Regions from separate parts of the Streptomyces sp. WM6372 genome, predicted to be linked through region 2. Evidence: riboswitches for the same ligand, from Rfam matches in the RefSeq annotation. Region 2 holds a riboswitch; the other holds the start of a gene.
The links. A riboswitch is a leader RNA that binds a small molecule or an ion and turns the genes downstream of it on or off. The one in region 2 is predicted to bind guanidine.
Positions count from the first base shown of each region.

Region 1: another riboswitch for guanidine. It lies ahead of ADK52_RS34040 (DMT family transporter); the one in region 2 lies ahead of ADK52_RS14530 (Ohr family peroxiredoxin).

Region 1 is NZ_LGDB01000230.1:24,674-29,080, forward strand. Features, by position in the region: gene ADK52_RS34020 (HNH endonuclease signature motif containing protein) at 1-585, opposite strand, end outside; gene bcp (thioredoxin-dependent thiol peroxidase) at 733-1,200, opposite strand; gene ADK52_RS34030 (DUF3618 domain-containing protein) at 1,315-1,632, shown strand; gene ADK52_RS34035 (GroES family chaperonin) at 1,727-2,029, shown strand; guanidine-III (ykkC-III) riboswitch at 2,134-2,215, shown strand; gene ADK52_RS34040 (DMT family transporter) at 2,246-2,566, shown strand; gene ADK52_RS34045 (transglycosylase domain-containing protein) at 2,594-4,407, opposite strand, start outside.
Region 2 is NZ_LGDB01000176.1:21,738-26,144, forward strand. Features, by position in the region: gene ADK52_RS14515 (alpha/beta hydrolase) at 1-384, opposite strand, end outside; gene ADK52_RS14520 (zinc-binding dehydrogenase) at 512-1,522, opposite strand; gene ADK52_RS14525 (TetR/AcrR family transcriptional regulator) at 1,840-2,373, shown strand; guanidine-III (ykkC-III) riboswitch at 2,475-2,538, shown strand; gene ADK52_RS14530 (Ohr family peroxiredoxin) at 2,614-3,066, shown strand; gene ADK52_RS14535 (hypothetical protein) at 3,053-3,517, shown strand; gene ADK52_RS14540 (dienelactone hydrolase family protein) at 3,923-4,407, opposite strand, start outside.

The sequences.
Region 1 (4,407 bases), on a different contig from region 2:
GAACCGCAAGTTCTCTCGCAGGTTGTTCCGCCAGTTGCCGTCTATGTGGTCGACCTCCAAGGCGAGCGGCTCACCCAGCCAGACCGCCTCGATGCCGCAGAACGCGCAGCACTCGTGGGCCCCAGCCTCCAGGAGGGCGCGCCGCAGCCGGGAGTTGGGCGTTCTTGTGGCCTGTGGCGAGGTGTCCTCGCAGAGGATCTCCTCGGCTGTGCGACGGCGTCTGTTGTCCCGCATTCGCTCCGTCCGCCTCGGGCCGGTGAAGTGCGAGGTGTCGATGCCGAATGCCTTCACCTTGCGGCTGATGTGAGCGTGGTGTCCGCCCACGGCCTCCAGGCCGAGTCGGTGGAGTACCTCGTACATGTTGCTGGAGGCGGCCACAGCCTTCTCGAGGACCTCCATGGTCCACTTCACCCCCTCCCGCTCGAAGTGTGATGTGTCGATCCCCAGCTTCCGCATGCGGACGCGAACGTATCCCCGGGACCCGCCCCGCGGGATCGCCCCCAGTTTCTCCACCGCCTCGCTCAGCGTCCGCGACGTACGCGCCGCCTCCGTCAGGCGTTCCCTCGTGTATCGGCTCGTCGCCATCCGACGCCCCCTCCGTTCCCGGCCGCGTGTGCGGCTCTCGTACGGAGTAACGGGGTGATAGTCGGACGGTTACGGGCTTTTTCGTCCGATAAGCGGAGCGGCCCGCACCGGGTGGGTGCGGGCCGCTGTCGGGGAGGGTGGGTGTCGTCAGATGCCCAGGTCCTTGATGATCTTGGCTACGTGGCCCGTGGCCTTGACGTTGTAGAGCGCGCGTTCGACCTTGCCCTCCTCGTCCACGATCACCGTGGAGCGGATGACGCCCGTCACCGTCTTGCCGTACAGCTTCTTCTCGCCGTACGCCCCGTAGGACTCCAGGACCTTCTTCTCCGGGTCGCCGACCAGGGTGACCCTCAGGTGCTCCTTCTCGCGGAACTTCGCCAGCTTCTCCGGCTTGTCCGGGGACACGCCGATCACGTCGTAGCCGGCCTCGGCCAGCACCGACAGGTTGTCCGTGAAATCGCAGGCCTGCTTCGTGCAGCCCGGCGTCAGCGCCGCGGGGTAGAAGTACACGATCACCTTGCGGCCCTTGTGGTCGGCCAGCGACACCTCGTTGCCGTCCGCGTCGGGCAGGGTGAAGGCGGGGGCGGTGTCGCCCGGCTGGAGTCGCTCGCTCATGTCAACAGTCTCCTCGGGAGGGGATCGGTACGGTCCGAGACTAAGCTGACAGACTGTTCATGGTGGGCTACGGCCCCTACTCGACCCGACGACGACGGAGGCAGCGCGGTGCCCGTGCCCGAAGCCAGGACCCCCGCACAGATCGAGGCGGACATCGTCCGCCGCCGCGAGCAGCTCGCCGAGACGCTCGACGAGATCGGCGTGCGCGTGCATCCGAAGACGATCGTCGGGGACGCGAAGGCCAGGTTCGTCTCGACCGTGGACCACACCGCCGGGCGGGCCGTCGTCGCCGTGAACCGTCTCCTGACGGACGTACGGGACGGCCTGCGCCACGAGGACGGCGCCCCGCGCTTCGAGCGGATCGCACCCATCGCGCTGGTCGCGGCCGGGGTGATCGGCCTGCTCGTCGTGTCGGCGCGGCGCAAGCGCTGATGGCCCTGCGGCGTACGGGCCGGTCGCGGACGGGTAGGTTCGTGGCGTGAGCGACGACACCAACACCACCACCCACGACAAGCTGCCCATCCGCATGCTGCACGACCGTGTGCTCGTGAAGTCCGACTCGCCGGAGGGCGAGCGGCGCTCGGGCGGCGGCATCCTGATCCCGGCTACCGCCGCCGTGGGCAAGCGCCTGGCCTGGGCCGAGGTGGTCGCGGTCGGGCAGAACGTACGCAGCGTGGAGCCGGGCGACCGGGTGCTGTACGACCCCGAGGACCGGGCCGAGGTCGAGGTGCGGGGTGCGACGTACGTGCTGATGCGCGAACGGGACCTGCACGCCGTGGCCGCGGAGCGGCTGGAGGGGTCCAAGGACTCCACCGGGCTCTACCTGTAGGGGACCGTCGTAGGGGACCGCTGGAGGAGAGCGCTGTAGGAGAGCGCCTGCCTGCGGAGGACCGACGTCGAAGGGCCGGTGACCGGTGTCACCGGCCCTTTCGCATGGGCTTTGCTACGGTGGTGGAGAACCCCGACGAGACGCGCCGTACCGGGTAGCCGTGGCTGGACGACAAGACGACGCACCCCGTTCGCTCTCGTTCCGGAGGTGCCTGTCATGGCCTGGGTTCTGCTTCTCCTCGCCGGTGTGCTCGAAGTCGGCTGGTCGATCGGTATGAAGTTCACGGAGGGCTTCACCCGGCTGTGGCCCAGTGTGTTCACCGGTGCCGGGATCGTCGCCAGCATGGTGCTGCTCTCGTACGCCGCCAAGACCCTGCCCATCGGTACCGCGTACGGCGTATGGGTGGGCATCGGCGCGGCCGGCGCCGCCGTGCTCGGTATGGCGGTGCTGGGTGAGCCCGTCACCGCCGCCCGGATCTTCTTCATCTGCCTGCTGCTGGTCGCCGTGGTGGGGCTGAAGGCGACCTCCGGTCACTGATCCGCCGGACACACGCCCCGGCTGCGGCTATTCCAGGTATTCCGACGACGGGCGGCTGCGCAGGCCGCCCGTCACGCCGCCCAGGGCGCCGGCCGTGGAGCCCTCCGTGGTGCCGGCGCTCGTCCCCGCACTCGTTCCGGTGGAGGTGCCCGCGTCCGTCCGGCCCCCCGTGGTGTCGCCCTGCGTGGTCTCGCCCCCGGTGGTCTGCCCCTGGTTCTGGCCTTCGGTCTGGCCGCCCTGGTCCTGGCCGCCGGTGGGCGGCGTCGGCCGGCCCGGGCGGTTCGGCCGGCTCGGCGGCGGCGGGGACTCGGGGGTGCTCTCGCCCTCCGACGGCTCCGGGCTGCTCGGGACGAACGGCGGCGGGGACGGCGCCGCGCCCGGCTGGAGTTCGAGGTCGAAGTCCAGGGGGTCGCTGTTCTCCAGGGCCGTCTTCGTGTACTGCGCCCAGATCCGGGCCGGATACCCGCCGCCCCCGATCCGGGCCTCGCCGAGCGCCCCGTACAGGGATTCCAGGGCGCCCGTATCGGGGTCCTGGCCCATCATCGAGACGACCGTGACCAGGTCCGGGGTGTACGCCGCGAACCAGGCGGAGCGGTCCAGTTCGCCGGTGCCCGTCTTGCCGGCGGCCGGGTGCCCGGCGGCGAGGGCGGCCGTACCGGTGCCGTTGTCGACGACGCTGACCAGCATGGACGTGGTGGTGTCGGCGGCTTCGCGGCTGACGGCCTGCTTCGGGGTGCGGTCGGGCAGGGGGACGTCGGCGTCGCCCTTCTCGATCTTCTCGACGAGGGTGTACGGGGTGTACCGGCCGTGGTCGGCGAGGGTCGCGTAGGCCTGGGTCATGTCCAGGACGCTGGCCTGCATGGTGCCCAGCGCCATGGCCGGCCCGGGGTCGAAGTTCGGGGTGCCCGGGGGGATGCCGAGGTCGATCGCGGTCTGCTTGACCTTGGCGGTGCCGACGTCGACGACCATCTGCGCGAAGACGGCGTTGACGGAGAGGTCGGTGGCGGTGTTGACGGTGATGTTCCCGTACGAGATCTGCCCCTCGTTCTCGGGGGCGTAGGGGGTGCGGGTGCCGACCACGCGGCGCTTGTTGTCGCCGTTGTAGACGGTGTTGGGGGTGATCCGGCGGCCGTCCTGGGTGCGGGAGTCGTTCTCGACGGCGGCCGCGAACACGAACGGCTTGAAGGTGGAGGCCACCTGGTAGTCGTGCCGGGTCGCGTTGTTGACGTACTGCTTGGTGTAGTCGATGCCCCCGTACATGGCGACGACCTTGCCGGTGGCCGGGTCGATGGAGACCCCGCCGGCCCGTACGACGCGGTCGGCCTTGCGCTTCGCCGGGTCCAGTTCGCTGACCATCTTCTCGTCTACGGCGTCGACGAACGCGTTCTGCCTGCCCTTGTCGATCGTGGTGGTGATGCGGTAGCCGCCCTCGGCGAGGGTCTTCTCGTCGAGGATCTTGTGATCGACGATGTAGTCCTTGACGGCCTCGACGAGGTAGCCGCGCTGGCCGGAGAGCCCGGCGGCCGGGCGGACCTTGCCGGGTTCGGGGAAGCGGGTGGCGCTCCGCTCGGCCGCCGGCAGCCACTGCTTCTTGACCATGCCGTCGAGTACGTAGTTCCAGCGGGCGAGGGCGCGCTCGCGGCTCTGGGGGTGGGCGACGACGTCGAAGGCGCTGGGGGAGTTGAGGAGGGTGGCGAGGTACGCGCCCTCGGCGGTGGTGAGTTTGTCGACGTCCTTGCCGTAGTAGGCCTGGGCGGCGGCCTGGATGCCGTACGCGTTGCGGCCGAAGTAGCTGGTGTTGAGGTAGCCCTCCAGGATGTAGTCCTTCGACTTCTCACGAC
Region 2 (4,407 bases):
GTGGGCGGCCGGGAAGGGGTGCTCGGGTGCCAGCCGGTAGTCGACGGCGACGACCACGGCCTCCACGTCGCGGCAGAGCCTGCGGGTGACGTCGTCGTGCGTGTCGAGGTCACCGGCGATCCAGCCGCCGCCGTGGAAGAACACCACGGTGGGAACGGGGCCATCGGTCGCCGGCCGGTAGACGCGTACGGGGATGTTCCCCGCGGGGCCGGGGACCGTGCCGTCCTCCACCGAGCCGACCGGGATCGGCGCCGTCGCGGCGAAGCCGGCGCCCAGCTGCCGGTTCGCGTCGCGCAGCACGTTCGGGTCGGTGTCGCGGATGCGCGGGGCGGGCGTGCCGTTGAGCTGATCGAGCAGGGCCGCGAGGGCGGGGTCCACGGGCATGGCGGGGCCTTTCGTGCGTGGGAGGGGCGTGCGTGCCTGAGGGTGACGGGACTGGGTGACGGAGCTGGGTCAGGGGCTGGGTGACGGAGCTGGGTCAGGGGCTGGGTGACGGAGCTGGGTGACGGGCTCACGGGCGCAGGACGAGGCGGATGGGATCGCCTTGCTTGGTGCGCAGGCGCTCGACGGCTTTGGCCGCGTCGGCGAGCAGGAGTACGTCGGTGATGGAGCGGGAGAAGTCCAGCCTGCCGCCCCCGGCCAGGGTCATCAGCTGCGCCACGGCGTCCTCCGCGGATCCGTAGTGGCCGAGGACCTGGTGCTGGAGGTAACTGAAGAGGGTGCCGTCGGTGACGGTCAGCGGCTGGTCGGTCAGTCCGACCAGGACCAGGCGTCCCTTCCGCCCGAGCACGCTCAGGGCCTGCTCCCGTACCGCTGCGACTCCGGCGAAGTCGAACGCGGCCTCGAGTCCGCGGCCGCCGGTGGTGGCCAGGATCCGGTCGGGCAGGCTGCGGTCGGCGGGATCCAGCGCCAGGTCGGCGCCGTGGTCGAGTGCGCGCCTGCGGGCGGCGGGGGCGGGGTCCACCGCGACGATGGGGCAGGCGCCGATGGCGCGCAGCAGCTGGACGGCGTGGACGCCGAGACCGCCGATGCCCCACACCCCGACGGCCTGGCCCGCGCGTACGTCTGCGGTCGTCGTGATGGCACCCCAGGGAGTGGAGACGGCGTCCGGGATGATCGCTCCCTGTTCGAAGGGAATCGATCCGGGGAGGGCGACGAGGGTCTCGACGGAGGCGAGTGCGTACGAGGCCCAGCCGCCGTCGTAGTCGACACCACGCGTCAGGACCCGGTCGTCGCGCACCTCACCCGCCTGTAGGACGACGCGTCGGCCCGCGCTCCAGTCCGTGACGTGCGGTCCGCACTCGACGATGACGCCGGCGACCTCGTGTCCCAGGGTGACGGTGTCGCCCGCCAGGTGGGCCGGGGTGAGCGTGCCGTCGATGAGGTGTACGTCGGAGAGGCAGACGCCCGCGGCCTCCACTTTGACCAGCACCTGCCCGGGTCCGGGGGCGGGAACGGGGACCTCTTCGACGGTCAGGGTGCGCGAGGGGATGTGCAGGCGCGCGGCACGCATGAGTTCCATTGCGGTTGATCCACTTCCGGTCTGTGGCATGGCATGGGAGGGGATGTCCGGGCCGGGCCGGGCGAGGCTTGGGGCCGGGCGAGGCGAGGCCCGGGGCCGGGCGAGGCGATGCCCGGGGCTGCTGGGGCGAGGCCCGGCGGGTCTGGCCGGGAGCCGGCCGACGAGCCAACGCAAGTCGACTTGCTTTCCAACGTAACCTCGTCCGCTTCGTATCGCAAGGACCCTTGCGATAGGGTGGCCGAGTGACCATCGACGAGGAGCCGGACAAGGAATCGGGCGGGCAGGACGCACCGCCACTGCGGCGGCGCGGGGAACGGATGCGCCAGGCCGTCCTGGCCGCCACGGTCGACCTGCTCACCTCTCAGGGGCTGGCGGCCACCACCGTCGGCGCCGTCGCCCGCGCCGCAGGCGTCCACGAGACCTCGGTGTACCGACGCTGGAAAACCCGCGAGAACCTCATCTTCGACGCGCTCGCCACCCGTACCGAGCAGGCCCTTCCCACGCCCGACACCGGCGCCGTCCGCGAGGACCTGTGCGAGCTGTTCACGGCTCTGACCCGCTTCTTCGCCACACCCGCCGGCGCCGCGCTGCTGCTCCTGGGAACGGTCCGCGAGGAAGGCGCACTGGAGAAGGGGCGGCGCACGTACTGGCAGGCCCGCCTCGAACCCGCCGAAACACTCGTCCAGCGCGGCATCGACCGCGGCGAACTGGCCGCCGGCACCGACCCGCACCTCGTCGTGGAAGCCATCACGGGCCCCCTCCTCGCCAGGGTCCTCCTCACCGGCGAACCCCTCGAAGAGGCCCTCGCCCCACGCCTGGTCGACCTCGTCCTCGACGGCTCCCGTGCTTGAGTGCTCCATGCGGCCGTCAGAGCCTGATGCGCCGGGAGTCAGGGGTGAGGAACGTCACCGCGGGGGCGGGCCCCGGTCGGCCGGCTCCGTTGCTAGTTTGTCCGGCGGTCGGATTCACGGCCCCGGACGAGATGCGCCGTACCCGGTTACGCACGACGACGCGCGAGGTGCTGCAGGAGCAGCGCCGTACGCCGTCCGCGCCCGGGCGGCGTCCTCGTCGAGCAAGATGGGCCGAACGCCATGACCGTGCCACTCACCCGCAGCCTGTACCGGACGACCGCGCATGCCGCCGGGGGCCGTACCGGATCCGTCCGCACGGACGACGGGCGGCTGGACGTCCGCCTCGCCCCGCCGCGCAAGAACGCGGCCGGCACCACCAACCCCGAGCAGCTGTTCGCGGCCGGCTTCGCCGCCTGCTTCACCTCGGCGCTCGCGGAGGTCGCCGCCGAGTTCGGGGCGGACGCCTCGGCCGCGCGCGTCGCCTGCGAGGTCCAGCTCGGCACCACGGACACGCCCGCGGGCTACGGCCTCGCGGTGGCCCTCACCGTGAGCCTGCCGGGGTGGCGGGCCGCGGACCTCCAGCCCCTGCTGCACCGGGCGGACGCGGTCTGCCCGTACTCGCAGGCAGTGCGCGGCAACGTACCGCTGACCCTTCTGGCCGTGGACGACCCGGCCGCCGATGACCGCGCCTGAACCGGGGCCGGGGCCGGAGGTCCGCTTCCCGGACCACCCCGGCGTACCGGTGCCCGAGCGCGGCGCCTGGCTGCGGCGCGGCATCAGCCGCAACGGCGGACCCCTTCTCGTGGAACGCGAAGCGGTGTGGCTGCAGGCCGGCCCGTACTACGCCGACAGCCGGGGCTTCGCGGGTACGACGTCCTACGACGGTTCCCGAGTGCGCTTCCACCACCTCACGGGCGAGCCCGGCGAAGACGTCGGCGCTTTCCGGTGGGAGGGCGACCATCTCGTCGAGTGGGGCACCAACCCGGACGGCAGTACCTTCCTGGAGATCTGGGACCCGCTGCCCGGCGCCGACGGGGCCGACGGGGCCGACGGCTCGTGGTCGGGCCCCGGGTACCACGTGGTGCGCGTCGGCCGGCACGTGGTGCACGTCGATTCCCGTGCAGGTACGTACTGGCGGCTGTGACAGGCCGTCGGGGCCGTACCGCACGAGCGGGGTCTCCAGGCCTCTCGCCGACCCGGCCGGCGCGGCGGCGTGAATCGAAGCGTGCAGCGGGGTCGCGTTCGGCGACGTGCCGGGCGACCGAGTCGGCGCCGGGGCGGGCGTAGCGCAGCTACCGCCCGACCGCCGCGGTGTACGACGACGGCGGGGCGGACAGAGGTACGACCCGAGCCGACCCGAGCACGCGGCAACCGAAGTGCGCCCCGCTCCCGAGTTCGGTCACCGGTTCGATCGTCACGCCGTACCGCCCTTCCGGTACTGCCGCAGTAAATGCGGTATCCACTGCGGTAGTTGTGAACACGTCTCCGCGATCGAGCAAGGCACCGCCCGAATGCGTTTCTGCTGTGCGGACTTGAGGGGAGTGGACTGTCAGTGCCCGGGGCCAGCATGCTTCCCTGGGCCATGCCCCAGATCCTCCGTCACGGGCAGACACTCGGCGAGCAGGTCGACGACGTCGCTCCAGGCTCGCTGCGCGTGCCGTGGGTGGTAGCCGACGCCGGGGACCACGGGGTGGCCGACCGGCGGGTGATGGAAGGCGTGCAAGGCGCCGCCGTAGACCACGAGGCGCCAGTCGACGCCCGCGGCCTGCATCTCAGCGGTGAACGCGTCCCGTTGCGCGGGCGGCATGATCGGGTCTTCCGACCCGACCCCGGCCCACACCGGGCAGCGAATGCGCGCCGCCTCGCCCGGTCGGCCCGTGGTAGTTGCGTTGACCGTCCCGATCGCGCGCAGGTTGACGCCGCCTCGCCCGAGTTCCAGCGCGATGGCGCCCCCGGTGCCGTAGCCGATGGCCGCGATCCGGTCGGGGTCGGTCCGGGGCTCGGTGCGCAACTCGTCGAGTGCCGCGTGGCCGA